3 regions of the Brevibacillus sp. NPDC003359 genome follow, and region 3 is predicted to be linked to each of the others. Evidence: a T-box and tRNA genes for the amino acid it is inferred to sense, from the RefSeq annotation. Region 3 holds a T-box; the other regions hold tRNA genes.

Region 1 (4,903 bases), on a different contig from region 3:
CTCGTCCCTGATGAGCTTGCTCACTTCAACGGCAGAGCTCGCTGGCGGAGTTTCTGTATTCACGTATTGATCTCGAATCTCACGGACAACGTGCATCTTGGAGATGTCGGTCACGAAAAAAGTCAATTTCACTACATGATCAAAGCTGACTCCTGCCGCATCTAAAGCGAATTGGATATTTTCGAAAACTTGCTTCGTCTGTGCAGCTAAATCACCTGTGCCGACCACTTGGCCTTCCTTGTTGAGAGCCACCTGACCGGATATGTAAATCGTCCGTGCGTTCCGAACCTCCACTGCATGGGTGTAGCCAAAAGTAGGTGGCATTGTTTCAGGGCTAATGAATTTGATTCGCTTATCATTCTGCATCCGACATACTCCCTCCGATTCACATTTGTTGGTAAGTAATTCTATCATACCCGAAAAATTCTGACCATTCGTCGAGTTCTCAAAGAAAGAGAGGGAAGCCTCATGATCATTACATGCGATGCTTATTGCAACATGGGCTATATTTATTTGCAGCAACCAGGGAAAGAAATCGTTGATTCCCAAAGGGAGAAGGATAACAAGATTAGCCGTTATGTCGATCCTTCCTTGTTGCACATCCCGTTAGTCGTTGATTTGAACAGGGGAAAGCTGTTGGATGACATGCAGTTATCCGCGAAAACGTACAAGATGGCAATTGGCGATGAGATTGATGAGGAGTACCAGAACGATCTCGATGAGCAAGGCTACATGACAGGAATTGAATTGAATTTATCCAGAGACAGATTGGTTCACTTGTTAGAAAATAAAGCGTTTGTGGTTTATCGCACAGAGTGGAAAGGCAAACCCTTTCACCTTGCAACATTGGATATTGATCACAAAGTGTTTGATTCGAGCAATGTGATTTATCCTCTGAATGAAAAGCAGGATGCCTTCGTGATCATTGAAGTAAAGGGAGAGTATCAAATTGGGCTAGTGAAGGCGTTACTAACAAGAAGAGATGATTTATATCCCGTCGAGTATTTGTTAGCTCCGCAGTTTATTTTAAGTGAGTATACGTTATAGAATGGAATGAATAACCCGTCTCCAGCTAGGCTGAGGACGGGTTTTTGCTTATTACTGGTTTCTATTTGAGGAATTAATTTGATCAAACAGCCCGCTTCAAATTGCTGAAACAGTCCACCACCATACTGCTTTTTTTCTTCTACTCTTATTTCTCTCTTTTTGGGTGGGGATTGTTGAATCGGTGTTCTTTCTGGCTTTACTGGAAGAGGAGCTGCCTGTACTAGATGATCCTGAACTACTGGAACTAGACGAGCTTGACCCTCTAGATGATGCAGGTTCTACAGGAAGGATTAACAGACTAATGATTACACCGCTAACAAAAAAGGCAAGCAGTTTCCGCATGAAAGATGACCCCTCTTTGAACCAGCCAATGGTTCTCTCTCTAAATAACAGTTAAATACTACCACTTCGCATCATGGCAATGCCGTAAAATTCCTATGCTTCTTTCTTCATCCTCTTTTGACTATTTATCATTACATCTATCCTGTATAATTTTTGGAAACTGAGCAAATAGAAAGAGAGGATCTGCTAGTGGCAACGATATACGATAAAGCGAAATATCATTATGAAAACTTTGAGGAAGATCTTCCTCGAAAACAGGCCTACGTACATACAGGTTTTTTCATCGGCTGGTTGATTGAAAATGATATGGTTAGCGAGGATTTTCAGAAGAGTTTCGAAAGCCTGATCGCTGATTTTAAACAAAGGAAGATGACTGGCCCTGAAGTCTATGAGAAGACGGGTGGAGTATTTGCTAAAGACATGTTGAATGAAGTAGGAAATCAGTTCGCGATGTTTTACTTCGATTTCGATACGGGGGAGTATCGCTATCATTATCTAGAAGCGTTTGATTGTGAGCCAAGTGTGTACCACGTGGAAGATACTTGGGAGAATTACGATCATATCAAAGATTGGATCGACAATGAGTACGAGTACTGGTGCGAGAAAAATGAATAAGACCGCGTAACCACGCGGCCCTACGGTCAAGTCGCTATCCTATTTCTTCAGGATAAAATCAGAAATAACTGCCTTTTCCCATTGGATTCCTTTTGGACTCACATTGGTGTAAAGGGTTATGGAGTCCGCATCTTCAACTACGGCTTTCAAATGAAAGTTCATGTCCTTGGGCTGCAAATATTCATCATACAGCTGTTGGTAATGGGGATCGTTCTTTTCTTTTGCGGCCTTGATGTAGTCCACCGTCTCAGGGTCTTTCTCAAAGTTTTTGTATTTCACTTGATACGCGAATGTCGCTTCTACTTTTCCGTCCACTGTTTTCTCTTCATAATCTGATACAGTAAACTCGACGAGCTCATAGTAGGGGGAGAAAGCTTTTTTGCACTCTTCTTCCATATAGCTTGCGATTTGGTTATAGCTTGAAGAGTTGTCGACCGATTGTTTCTGTTCTGTGCCAGCGTTCGTTACTTCTTTTGCAGGTGGCGACTCTGTCTTATCCTGTACGACCGCATCTGAGCTGCATCCGCTGAAGAAAATCGTCAAGACCATAGCCATACACACTACGATCACTTTTTTCAAAAGAAATCCCCCCCTTATTTCGTTCGTCATTTGATATACGTTATACATTTCAGACATGATACACGTCTCAATAAAAAAGAAAAAACCTTGATACACCAAGGTTTTTCCTACAATGGCGTCCCCGAGAGGATTCGAACCTCCGACCTACAGTTTAGGAAACCGTTGCTCTATCCTGCTGAGCTACGGGGACGTGATACTTACATTCACTTCCATTATAGTGAGATTGCTCGTTTTTAGCAATCAAGGACCAGGGTGAATATGCCCTGGTCCTTCTTCATCTCTGTCCATTCATCACCGTTATTCTTGTACCCCTTCAAGTACAGCTCCGGTTATCGCTTCAATAGATGTCTCGATTCCTTTTTCCTTGTTAACATGGTATACAAGAAGCGGCTGCATGTCAGCTGTGCCGTTTTGATTGGTCCAGATATATGCAAGTGCCAGCGGCTGGTTTTTTTTCATTGTTGCCTCAGCGGCGTCCTTGGAAATCGCTTTGGCAGGGTCCGGGAAGCTAGTGGCTTGTTGTCCAAATGAACCTGACATGCCTACAACTTCTCCCGTGCCTGTATCGACAATCACCTCATAAGTGTGGTCGATTACGGAGATACCCTGATACATCTTGTTAAAATGGAATCGGATCTCTGCTGCTTCCCTTTTGATGCCTGTCATCTCCAGCTCTTTGATCGACTCGTCCAGGTAACGTTGCAGATGCTCAATCACAGATGGTAAGAAGACTTCCGGCGAAGCGGCCTGATTTTTGCTGGAAGAGGTCCTTGAATCTTTGCTTTTGTTCACTCGATAGGATAGCAATTGTCCATTCTCATGAAAACGAGCTGACAGTTCTCTTCCTTTCTCCGACCAGTGCATCTCCCTTATTCTATCCCTTCCGAAAGATACCGATCCTTCCCAATTATCAGTAGCGAAAGGCAAGCCAAATTCCTGTACAAGCAAGGAAAGAGCCTCTTCGCTTCTATTCGCTTCTATTCGTCTACCTTCAGCAGCTACAGGTATGACCCTTTTTCCTTCATTCTTTTGTATGGGTATACCTATGCTCGAGACAAACGTTCCTGTACTGGCATCGACGAACCCGGAAAATTCCGGCTCGTAGCGTAAGGAGGCTGTCGTCCCTCCCTTTTCCCGGTACACCAAACGCAATGTAGAAGCAATCGCTTCTTCCGCCTCTTCTTTCGATAGTACGTCTGTCGGTTTGGGAATCTGCGCAAGAGACTGGATTTGGTCTGATTGCTGAGAGATTTGAAACCGTGATACCTCGTCACCATTCATTTCAACCGTATAGCTTGCTTCATATACTGGAATGCCATGAATAATCCGACTAAATCCTACCGTTCCACTTTTTAAATCTGACTGTGATGGATTATACCGATAATGCATCCCTTCTTCCCCTAGCATCTCCTGCACATAAGCTTCTGCTTTTTTCACAGCAGGAGGTATTGGTGCTGTATTCGTTACGGTTACAGGCTGCTTTATCTGCGAAGTGGAAACGGATGGCATAGTCTTCGCTGGCGGTTGTTTTTGTTCTAAGGGCTTGGTTGTCTTCTCGAAACGATTTGTTGTGACAGGTCTATTTATGATCGTGTTCTCTTTCCTCGTAATTGTGGGTGGAGGTGTGGCCGGCGACGGCTGGGCAGATTCGAAAGTGGGAGCGGGAATAAAGGTCGAGGAGGGTTGCTCATGCTTCATTGTATAGCTCCACAATGTATGAAGGCTCTGCTGCCCACTCTCCGTGGACACCCATCCTCCCAACAGCACGATTGCAACAACACCAGCCACACGATTCCCTAAACGCTGAAAATGAATGCGTCGCTTAAGTCGATTGGTTTGAATTTCTAAACGTCGCTCTGTCTCCCTGATATATTCCAGTCGAGGAGGCGATTCCGTTTCCTTTAATCGTCTCAGTCGGTTTTCCAGCTCTTCTTCATGCCAGCTCATGTGGAACTCCCCCTTCCAACGAATCCTTCAGGTAGTGCTGTAATTTTTTCAGAGCCCGATGATAAATGACCTTCACCTTCGCCTCCGAAATATCCAGAAGCTCCGCCGTCTCCCTGATGCTGTACCCTTCTATACTGCGCAGGATGACGACCATGCGATATGATGGCTTCAGTCTTTGTAACGCATCTTTGATCTCCCGCATTTCTTCCTTATAATCCAACTCTACTTCTGGTATCCCGTGTTTTGCTGTTAACCGTGTCAACCAGTTTTCGGAAACCAGTTCATACAGCTTCTGCTTGCGATAATGATCGACGGCAATATGCTTCGCGATAGAGAACAGCCAAGTCTTTACAGTTACTCGTCCATCGTAAGT
Region 2 (4,903 bases), on a different contig from region 3:
AATTTACAAAACTATTATTTACAATTGAGCTATAAAATGGTAAATAATAATAGTACCTACTATTACAGCTTTTGGAGGGGTTTATTCGTGAAAAAAGTCGTAGCAAGTCTATTGAGCCTGTCACTCGTTTTATCTGCCTCTGTATCTGCACTGGCTGCAGAACCTGTAAAAAGCTCGAAAGCATCTCAAAAAGCTGCATCAGCAAACGATCCTTATGAGCCAAATGACAGTCCTGCATTTGCTCCTTATATTAATTCGAATACCTCATATACAGCAGCGATTAATCACAATAGAGATGCTGACTATTTTAATTTTTATGCGAAACCTGGAGATTTTACATTGGCATTCAGTAGATTATCTGCAAGCAACCACACGTTTGACATCTTGGTGAGAAAGCAAGGCGGAGAGACAATAAAAAGCCAATTTCGTATTAAGGGCAATACAACTTTATCAGTAAATATCCCAGAAGAAGGGAGTTATTACATCTATATTGTATCTGCAGATGCAGCTTTCGATTCGACCCCAATAACTCCTATGCCTTATTCATTTAAAGCAATTTTTAATCAATAAGATCACTTACAAATACTCACAATTCCGTACCAAGTTATTAGGAGGTAACATACATGAAAAAAGTCGTAGTTAGCTTGTTGACCCTCGCAGTAGCATTATCAGCATCTGCTTCAGCATTTGCAGCAGAACCGGCTAAAAATATGAAGTCTTCCCAAAAAGCTGCTGCTTCAGTGACTGATCCATACGAACCAAATGATAGTGTTGCATTCGCTCCATATATTAATTCGAACGTTTCATACACAGCTGCAATTAATCACTATAGAGATTCTGATTATTTTAATTTTTACGCAAAACCAGGAACGTTTAATTTTGCATTCAGCAGCCTGTCATCAAGTACTGAGCCGATTACAATCTTGGTGAGGAAGCCAACAGGAGCGTTTCTACATAGAGTTGTTACCAAAGGTAATACATCTTTTTCAGTAGATATCCCGGAAGAAGGCCAGTACAGCATTTATCTGGGGACGCCAAATGCAATATTAGATAATAGACCAATAGAACCAATCCCTTATTCTTTCAAAGCGATTTTTAACCAATAATTGTAACGCACGAAAAACAGTCCTTAATTGAACTGCACCCCAATTGTTAGACACACCTAACAATTGGAGGTGCAGTTTTTTTATGGCTAAATTTTCTCCAGAAGATAAATTATCAGCGGTTTTACGCTGTTTAGACGGCAAAGAAACACATGCCTCTATTGCTACATCTATTGGTGCACACAAAAGTATGATCGGCGTTTGGGTGACACAATACGAGCAAAATGGCGTGGAAGCCTTCGGAAAATCCTATACAAGCTACACGGCACGCTTTAAACTGGACGTACTCAATTATATGATTACCCACGGGACGTCTCCGAATGAAACTGCCGCCATTTTTCAAATAACGGATCAAGGTTGGCATTATCAGATGAGTAAGTACCAGCATGCATTAAAAGAAAAGAACATCACGCAGAGTATGTCTAGAAAAGGAAATTGTTATGATAATGCCGTCATGGAGAACTTCTTTGGCATCCTCAAATCGGAAATTTTTTATACGCAGGAATTTGAGAGTATTGAACATTTTAAGAAGGAGTTAGCAAACTACATCGACTACTATAACCGCAAACGAATTAAGACAAAATTAAAAGGCTTGAGTCCGGTACAGTACCGAACTCAAACCTTACATGCCGCTTAACTACATTTCGTGTCTAACTTTTCGGGGTCACTTCATAATCGGGCTGTTTTTTTGTTTCCATCTGGATTCAACATAAAAAAGCGACCTCTTGAATCCAAGAGATCGCTTATTGTTTGCACGTATGGTACGCCTGAAGGGAATCGAACCCCCGCACATGGTTCCGGAGACCATTGCTCTATCCACTGAGCTACAGGCGTATATTGTGACGACAACTTTTATTATAAAACATCGGGAATCTCAATGCAAACGAAAAAAGTAGTTCAACAGAAAAAACTAGCGATAAGGTAAGCGAGAGTGAAAAAGCCATTGGAGAAGATCTTTCGACATATTTTGTGTTCTGCTTCATCAATTTGGCAGGAAAATTGCATGAGAGAACGAATATAATGAAAATAAAGAGTCATCGAGCAGCAAGAGCAAGTGCGAAGGAGGCGAGCTTCATGAACATGGGATTGGGGTTATTTCAAGAACAAACACTGAAATTAGTGATGACGCCGGAACTACGCCAAGCGATTACCATATTGCAGTATTCAGCCATTGATCTCATCTCCTATTTGCAGGATCAGGCAAATGAAAATCCTGTTTTCGACCTTGAAGTGGCTGGAGAAGTCGCTTCTGCAAAAGCAGAGAAACCAGCTCCTGAGATTGACTGGAAAGAAATTGTGGGCAATCGTGCGACAGGTGAGTACCCTTCGTCGAAAAATGAAAGCACTTACAATCCACTGGATTACGTCCAGCAAGGTGCGGAGACGTTGTACGAACATCTGGAGCGTCAACTCGGCTATGTAAAAGGATTCTCGTCGCTGCAAAAACAGATCGCTCTCTTTTTGATCGGGAATCTGGATGAGAAAGGATATTTGGAGATTACACTGGAGGAAGCGAGTTCGCGCCTAGGTGCTGAAGTGCTCGAGATTGAGGACGTATTGTCCGTTTTGCAGCATTTTGATCCTGTAGGAGTAGCTTCACGCAGCCTGGAAGAATGTCTTTTGCTGCAGCTCGGGCATTTGGCCCTCGATGACGAAAAGATCGTTCAGGTCGTTCGCAACCACCTGCAAGATTTAGCGGACAATCGCTACCAGCGGATCGCAGACAAAATCGGCTGCACGCCGCAAGAGGTACAGGCGATGGCAGACCTGATCCGTACGCTGAATCCGCGTCCAGGAGCGGCCTTTTCTACAGTAGAGACAAGATATGTCATTCCAGATGTGACCGTAGAGAAAGTCGGGAATGATTATGTGGTATTGGTCAATGATGTCGCTGCACCGCGGCTGAAAATCAACAGCTTCTATGAAAAAATGCTGAGCCAGCAAAAAAGTCAGGATGAAGCCAAACAGTTCATTCATGATAAGCTGAATGCCGCTATGTGGTTGGCAAAAAGCCTGGAGCAGCGCCGCCTGACTCTCATGCGCGTAACGCAGGCCATCCTCGATATGCAACGGGAGTTTTTTGATCGGGGGATTCATTATTTAAAGCCCATGACACAAAAGGAAATAGCAGAGCGGGTCGGCCTGCACGAATCAACGATCAGTCGGGCAACCAGCAACAAATACGTCCAGACACCGCGCGGGATCTTTGAGCTGAAGTATTTCTTCACGTCAGCACTCTCAACTTCCAGCGGGGAAGCGACTTCTTCTGAGAGTGTGAAGCGCAGAATCAAAGTGCTGATCGAGCAAGAAGATCGGAAGTCCCCGTTATCTGATCAGAAGCTGGGTGAGATGCTGCTGACAGAAGGGATTGAAATCTCCCGCCGCACGGTTGCCAAGTACCGGGAAGAAATGCTGATCCCATCGTCGGCCAAACGAAAGAGGTTTTAATGGGAATGAATGAAGAAATGTTTGAAATTGTTGTGTACGGACGAAAAAAATGTCACTTATGCGATGAGGTGGAGCTCTATATTCGCGGTTTGGCGGAGGAGTTCCCCCTTCGTATGCGCATGGTTGATATTGAAAGTGATCCGGTCTTGCATGAGGAAATGATGTTTGTCATTCCAGTAGTCGAGATAAATGGAGAGATTGTGTTTCGTTCCATTACACATGTGGTGACGCTAGAGGAGCTACGAAACGAATTACATAGACGTGCCACTCGGTCATGAGTGGCACTTTTTTATATGGGCGAGGGTAACTTGCAAGATATTGTTAAATATGATACATTCAAATTGTAGCAAGTGATCTTTTTTTTGCACCAAGCGGGACAAAAAATGTATATACAGGGACAAAAAAAGTCCCGATCAACAATTTGTAACCAAGGAAGAAGGCAAAATGCGACGTTTACTGGAACTGCAACAAAAATTGTTGCCTGACTTGATTCAGGTTTTGCGTCAGCGGTACATGTTGCTTCGATCCATCTATCATTTGCAGCCGATTGGCAGAAGAGGTCTAGCTCAAGCCATGGACACCACTGAGCGTATTTTGCGGGCAGAAGTGGAACTGCTAAAAGAGACGGGGCTCCTTCATGTAACGGCTGCGGGAATGAGCCTGAGTGAAGAAGGACAACAAGTCTTGGACGACATGGAGCCTCTCGTCGGAGAGTTATTCGGCCTTACTGACTTGGCGGAGCGCCTGCAAAAAAAGCTAGGCATACTAGAAGTCATTGTGGTGCAGGGCAATGCAGACCAATCGCCTTGGGTAAAGGAAGAGCTGGGACGGGTAGGAGCAAGGGTACTCAGACAGGTCGTGCAAGAAGGAGACATTGTAGCGGTAACAGGTGGATCATCTATCGCCAGCGTAGCAAGTCATTTGACGCCTTCCGCTTCGTTCAAAAACGTTCAGTTTGTCCCTGCACGCGGTGGGTTGGGAGAACGCGTAGAGCTACAAGCGAATACGCTCGCTTCCGCTATGGCAGCGAAAACAGGTGCTTCTTATCGGCTTCTTCACGTACCGGATCGTCTCCATCCGGAAGCCTTGCAGACATTGGTTAAAGAGCCGCAAGTGCAAGATGTGCTGTCGCTCTTGGGCGAGACCCGAATCGTTTTGCATGGAATCGGGGATGCCGTCACGATGGCTGTAAGGCGGAATTATTCGGAGGAAGAACTCGCAGAATTAGTGGAGGCGGGTGCTGTATCAGAAGCATTCGGCTACTACTTTAATGAAGCGGGAGAAACGGTTCACAGAATGCCGACCATTGGTTTGCAGCTAGAGGAAGTGCACAAGGCAGAAAAGGTGCTCTC
Region 3 (4,903 bases):
TTGCTCCTTTTGCTTGCTTCCAGCTCGGCTCTTCCTTTTCATCCTTCTCCTCGATTGAATAGGATTCCAAGGCTTGGCCATTGCCAACTATCTGAAGGGAAGCCTGATGTCCCTCCTTATTCACGTTTCCGACCGCTATTGACATGCCATCGCGGCTCTTCTCTTTATCAAAAAGAAGAAGCGAAGGATTCAAATCGGGCATGGCATCTGTCAGCTTGGTGAAAAAAGCTTGTTCGCTCTTGTTCAATCGCCCGAAAAACGAGACTTGCTCTTTCGAATTGATTCGTACAGATAGGATGTCGTAAGGAACAGGCTTGCCATTTTCCATTCGTTGATAGCTCACGCTCAGCCATATGCTTTCTTCCCTAAACTCATTCACATAGGTCTCAGTGCCCAGATGCTGATAGGACTTGCTCTCTTCCCCCAAGAAACTTTGTAGAAATGCGTTCGCTACACTCTCGGCAGTTTTGGCTGCTGGCATTTTTACGGACGTCTCGTCCCAATTCTCTGGGTAATCTGGCCTTTCTCCATTGATCATAAAGCTCTCAATTTTTCCAGTCTGGATATCATAAGCGACACTGGCACGTACATTGTTTCCTTCCATTAAGGTTATATCACTGATCCCATGGCTCGTGCTATCCACTCTTATTGTTGTCTTGCTTATGGCTGGGATCGCCTTTTTCAACGGCAAAATAGCCTCTTCCGGCGACACCTTTACGCTGTTCTGCTTTGCCTCTGTATTCTTTTTATTCGTTGCAGTCGTCGCGACCGCATTCGCTAAATTTTTTCCGCTCGGCATCTGTGGAAACCAGCCTTGTTGGTGCATGCCCACAGCTGTTACCGCCAAGCAAGCTGCTAGAGATCCTGCCATGAATATTCTGTTTCGGTTCTTGTGTTTATTCTGTGCAATCGCACCCCTGATCCGTAATTCCATCTCTTTTGTAAACCTCACTTCTTCTATAGATTCTTGACTCCCATTCCGTACCGCTTCTCGCATTTGCTTATCTACATCCATTCCAATCCCTCCTTTTCACACAATGCCTTAAAATGTTTTCGGGCCCGGGACAATTGGGTTCGTACGGCATCTTCTGAAATATCCAACACTTGCGCAATCTCTTTTATCGACAAATCTTCATAATAATGGAGTACCATGACTTTTCGGTACAGCGGCGAGAGCTTCATCACCTGCTCCGCTACTTGTACCTTGCTCATTCGTCCGATGACTGCCGATTCAACATTTGCCGTGTCTACTTTTTCCGGGGGTGCTTCCTCTTTGGAGAGGTATGTAGAAAAAATTTGGCAAAAGGACCATGAACGCAAATATTTGCGGGACTCGTTGATCGCGATTCGGTAAAGCCACGTTTTCACGCTACTCTGATGGCGGAACTGATCCAGACCCCGATACGCTTTTAAGAACACTTCCTGAGTAATGTCTTCCGCGATTCCCCTATCCTTGACGATCAAGTAAGCGAGCTGCACGATGTTGTCTCCGTACTCGCTCATGAGTCTCGTCAGCTTCTCCTCGTTGGTCAATTGAAGTGTCCAGTCCGCATCACTACTTTTGACACTTGCATTCACGCGCTGTTCACCTCCTTGTTCCGTGTTGATATGTATTTGATCCAGCTGGCTCGCTTTTGTGACAAGATTATCCAAATCTTTTATTCATCGTCCCCCTGCTGCACTCGTTTGCCCCACTTTCATTGTCAGAGCACACTGCTTTTGCTATCATGAGGCTTATTGTAGAGCGAAAGGAACGATACTATCATGGATGCCTTGCAAGCACGTGAAAAAGACAAATTTCTGTCCTGTTTGGAGATCATAAAAGAACTATCCACATCCGAATTTGAAACTTATTCCATCGTTAAGAATACCGAAACCGGGGAACATTATCTCCACTATTTTTTGTCCCACATTAACTTGTCCGAGGGAGGCAGAAAAGACGATTACGATCATTTCCTGCCGATTGAATCCGACGATATTTTAGGGATTATGTTTGGCGAACAGCCTTATCAGTTTCCGGAGAACTGGCGCTCCTCCTACTTGCGTAGTGGTAACGACAATCGATTGATTCCGTTCGATCCATCGGAAAATTTCGATCTGGATGAGGCCGCTGTTGCCGAGCTGGCCATGCTCGAAAAGCTGGAACAGTACAAAGAGCAAATGATGAACGCGGATAACCTCAGCTCGGTAGAAAGAGAAGAACTGACCAAGCAGTATTTCGCGGAATTAGATAAGATTTTGAAAAAACCGGAACAGTAAGTTGCATCCTGCCGGACAAAACAGCTATAATTCTAGAGACACAAACGAATCGTTGATGAGGAAAGTACTCCTTGTGCGAGGACGAAAGCGAGTCGGGGACGGTGTGAGCCCGATGCCAAACCATGTGAGGAAGCGCCCCTCGGAGATGCAGCCTGAACATCCTACGCCAGTCATCATTGGCAAAGGATCGTGTAGGGCTATGCCGGGACTGCCCGTTACAGCAGATCAAGCGGTTTTTGCCTTCCTGTTTCATGGGAGGGAAAAACAACAAGAGTGGCACCGCGGGAGTATAACCTCTCGTCTCTTTTTCACAGGAGACGTAGAGGTTTTTTTATTTTTGAAAGGGGAATATTCAAATGAGCTACAAACACCAAGTCGCTGAAAAAATTACCGCTGCGCTCTCCTCGATGGGCGTAGACACACTGACCAAAGAAGCTGTATACGGCATGCTGGAAACACCGCCAAATCCTGCGATGGGCGATGTTGCTTTCCCTTGCTTCCAATTGGCAAAAGCATTGCGTAAAGCTCCGCCGATGATCGCAGCAGAGCTGGCTGGACAGCTCTCCGGTGCTCCATTGCGCGAATCACAAGCAGTAGGTCCGTACGTGAACCTGTTCCTGGATCAAGAAAATGTGGCAGAGCAAGTAATCGGAACAATTCTTACCCAAGGCAGCACATACGGAAGCAACAGCATCGGTCAAGGACGCAAAGTACCAATCGATCTCTCCTCCCCGAATATCGCCAAGCCGTTTTCCATGGGTCACCTGCGCTCTACCGTTATCGGAAACGCGATTGCCAACATCATGGAAAAGCAAGGCTACGAGCCAGTGCGCATCAATCACTTGGGTGACTGGGGAACTCAGTTCGGTAAACTGATCGTTGCGTATCGCCTCTGGGGTGACGAAGCAAAGGTAAAAGCAGAACCGATCAAGGAGCTGCTCAGCCTCTACGTTCGTTTCCACGAGGAAGTGGAGAACGATACTACTCTGGAAGACCAAGGTCGTGAATGGTTCAAAAAGCTCGAGGATGGCGACGAAGAAGCACAGCATCTGTGGAAATGGTTCCGCGATGAATCTCTCAAGGAATTCATGAAGATCTACGACCTGATGAACGTAGCCTTCGACTCCACCCACGGTGAAGCATTCTACAACGACAAAATGGATCGCGTTGTTACGTTGCTCGAGGAAAAAGGTCTCTTGACTGAATCCGACGGTGCGATGGTCGTGAACCTCGACGAATACAATATGCCGCCATGCCTGATCAAAAAATCAGACGGCGCTACCCTTTACGCAACGCGTGATTTGGCCGCTGCCCTCTTCCGCCACGAATCGTACGATTTTGCGAAAGCAATCTATGTCGTAGGAAACGAGCAACGACTCCACTTCCAGCAGCTCTATAAAGTGTTGGAAAAAATGGGCTATGCGTGGTCCGCAGATATGCACCACATCCCGTTCGGCATGATGCTCAAGGACGGAAAGAAAATGTCCACACGCAAAGGGAAAGTTGTACTCTTGGAAGAAGTGTTGGCACAAGCGATTGCAGACGTCCAAAAAGTTATCGAAGAGAAAAACCCTACGCTGTCCAATAAAGAAGAAGTAGCTCTTCAAGTTGGGGTAGGCGCAGTTATTTTCCATGACTTGAAAAACTTCCGCCTGAATGATGTCAACTTCTCCTGGGAAGAAATGCTGACCTTCGAAGGGGAAACAGGACCATACGTGCAATACGCACACGCGCGTGCATGCTCACTGCTGCGCAGAGGTGGCTACCAGCCTGCAACGACGGTGAACCTGGCTTCCGGTGCACTCGACAGCAAAGAGGCTTGGGCAGTTATTACCCTCTTGAACGCGTTCCCAGAGGTAATCGAACGTGCTGCCGATAACTTTGATCCATCGCAAATCGGCAAGTATGTGATCGACCTGGCACAAACGTTCAACAAGTTCTATGCGAATGTACGCATCCTGGCTGACGAAGAAGATGTGAAAGCTTCCCGCCTCCAGCTCGTAGCAGCAGTCGTTGCTGTGCTGAAGGAAGGTCTGCGTCTGCTCGGTCTGGCGGCACCAGAAGAGATGTAAGAATGAATACGAAAAGCCGGTTGCCTTCCTCTTGTAGGAAAGCACCGGCTTTTTTGATTGTCCCGTGTCATCTTCAACCATTTGTCAGATAATGGAACTACGGCAGTTGAAAGAGGAGAGCAACGATGGGAAGAAGTGCACATTTCGTCAAGACGGATTTTACCTTACGTCTCACTGGCTTGCATGCGCTCTTCGCCTTAAAGAGCACGCTCACACTGCCTTTTCAATCGATCAAGCTTTCATGCAAAAAACCCCGACATAGCAACGTTCGGGGCTTTTTTATTTGCACATGTGGAGTTTACAACGTCAAATTTTCGTAGATCACGGACATCCCCATGCCACCTGCCATACACAGTGTCACCATGCCGTACTTCTCGCGTCTGCGCATCATTTCATTCATCAACGTCACAGTCAGTTTGGCACCAGTTGCTCCGACAGGGTGCCCCAAGGCAATCGCGCCACCATTGACATTCACCTTAGTCGTATCCAGCTCCAGGCATTTGATCACAGACAAAGCCTGGGCGGCAAATGCCTCGTTCAATTCGATGAGCCCAATGTCACCCTGCGTCAAT

The links. The T-box of region 3 lies ahead of argS (arginine--tRNA ligase). A T-box ahead of a tRNA ligase gene usually reads a tRNA of that ligase, here a tRNA-Arg.
Region 1: it encodes a tRNA-Arg, which carries the amino acid that the T-box ahead of argS (arginine--tRNA ligase) is inferred to sense. The anticodon was not compared.
Region 2: it encodes a tRNA-Arg, which carries the amino acid that the T-box ahead of argS (arginine--tRNA ligase) is inferred to sense. The anticodon was not compared.

Annotation. Positions count from the first base shown of each region.
Region 1 covers NZ_JBIAOR010000031.1:11,225-16,127, forward strand. The annotation lists gene ACFYU8_RS31040 (RidA family protein) at 1-366, opposite strand, end outside; gene ACFYU8_RS31045 (hypothetical protein) at 469-1,047, shown strand; gene ACFYU8_RS31050 (DUF7832 domain-containing protein) at 1,579-2,004, shown strand; gene ACFYU8_RS31055 (hypothetical protein) at 2,044-2,553, opposite strand; tRNA gene ACFYU8_RS31060 (tRNA-Arg) at 2,697-2,773, opposite strand; gene ACFYU8_RS31065 (YcdB/YcdC domain-containing protein) at 2,881-4,530, opposite strand; gene ACFYU8_RS31070 (RNA polymerase sigma factor) at 4,517-4,903, opposite strand, start outside.
Region 2 covers NZ_JBIAOR010000006.1:209,392-214,294, reverse strand. The annotation lists gene ACFYU8_RS17545 (hypothetical protein) at 88-570, shown strand; gene ACFYU8_RS17540 (hypothetical protein) at 624-1,106, shown strand; partial or broken gene ACFYU8_RS31520 (transposase) at 1,189-1,338, shown strand; partial or broken gene ACFYU8_RS17535 (transposase) at 1,450-1,740, shown strand; tRNA gene ACFYU8_RS17530 (tRNA-Arg) at 1,863-1,937, opposite strand; gene rpoN (RNA polymerase factor sigma-54) at 2,178-3,551, shown strand; gene ACFYU8_RS17520 (glutaredoxin family protein) at 3,551-3,829, shown strand; gene ACFYU8_RS17515 (sugar-binding transcriptional regulator) at 3,996-4,903, shown strand, end outside.
Region 3 covers NZ_JBIAOR010000001.1:68,594-73,496, reverse strand. The annotation lists gene ACFYU8_RS00185 (YcdB/YcdC domain-containing protein) at 1-1,015, opposite strand, end outside; gene ACFYU8_RS00180 (sigma-70 family RNA polymerase sigma factor) at 1,006-1,578, opposite strand; gene ACFYU8_RS00175 (hypothetical protein) at 1,765-2,259, shown strand; T-box leader at 2,303-2,567, shown strand; gene argS (arginine--tRNA ligase) at 2,616-4,331, shown strand; gene ACFYU8_RS00165 (thiolase family protein) at 4,630-4,903, opposite strand, start outside.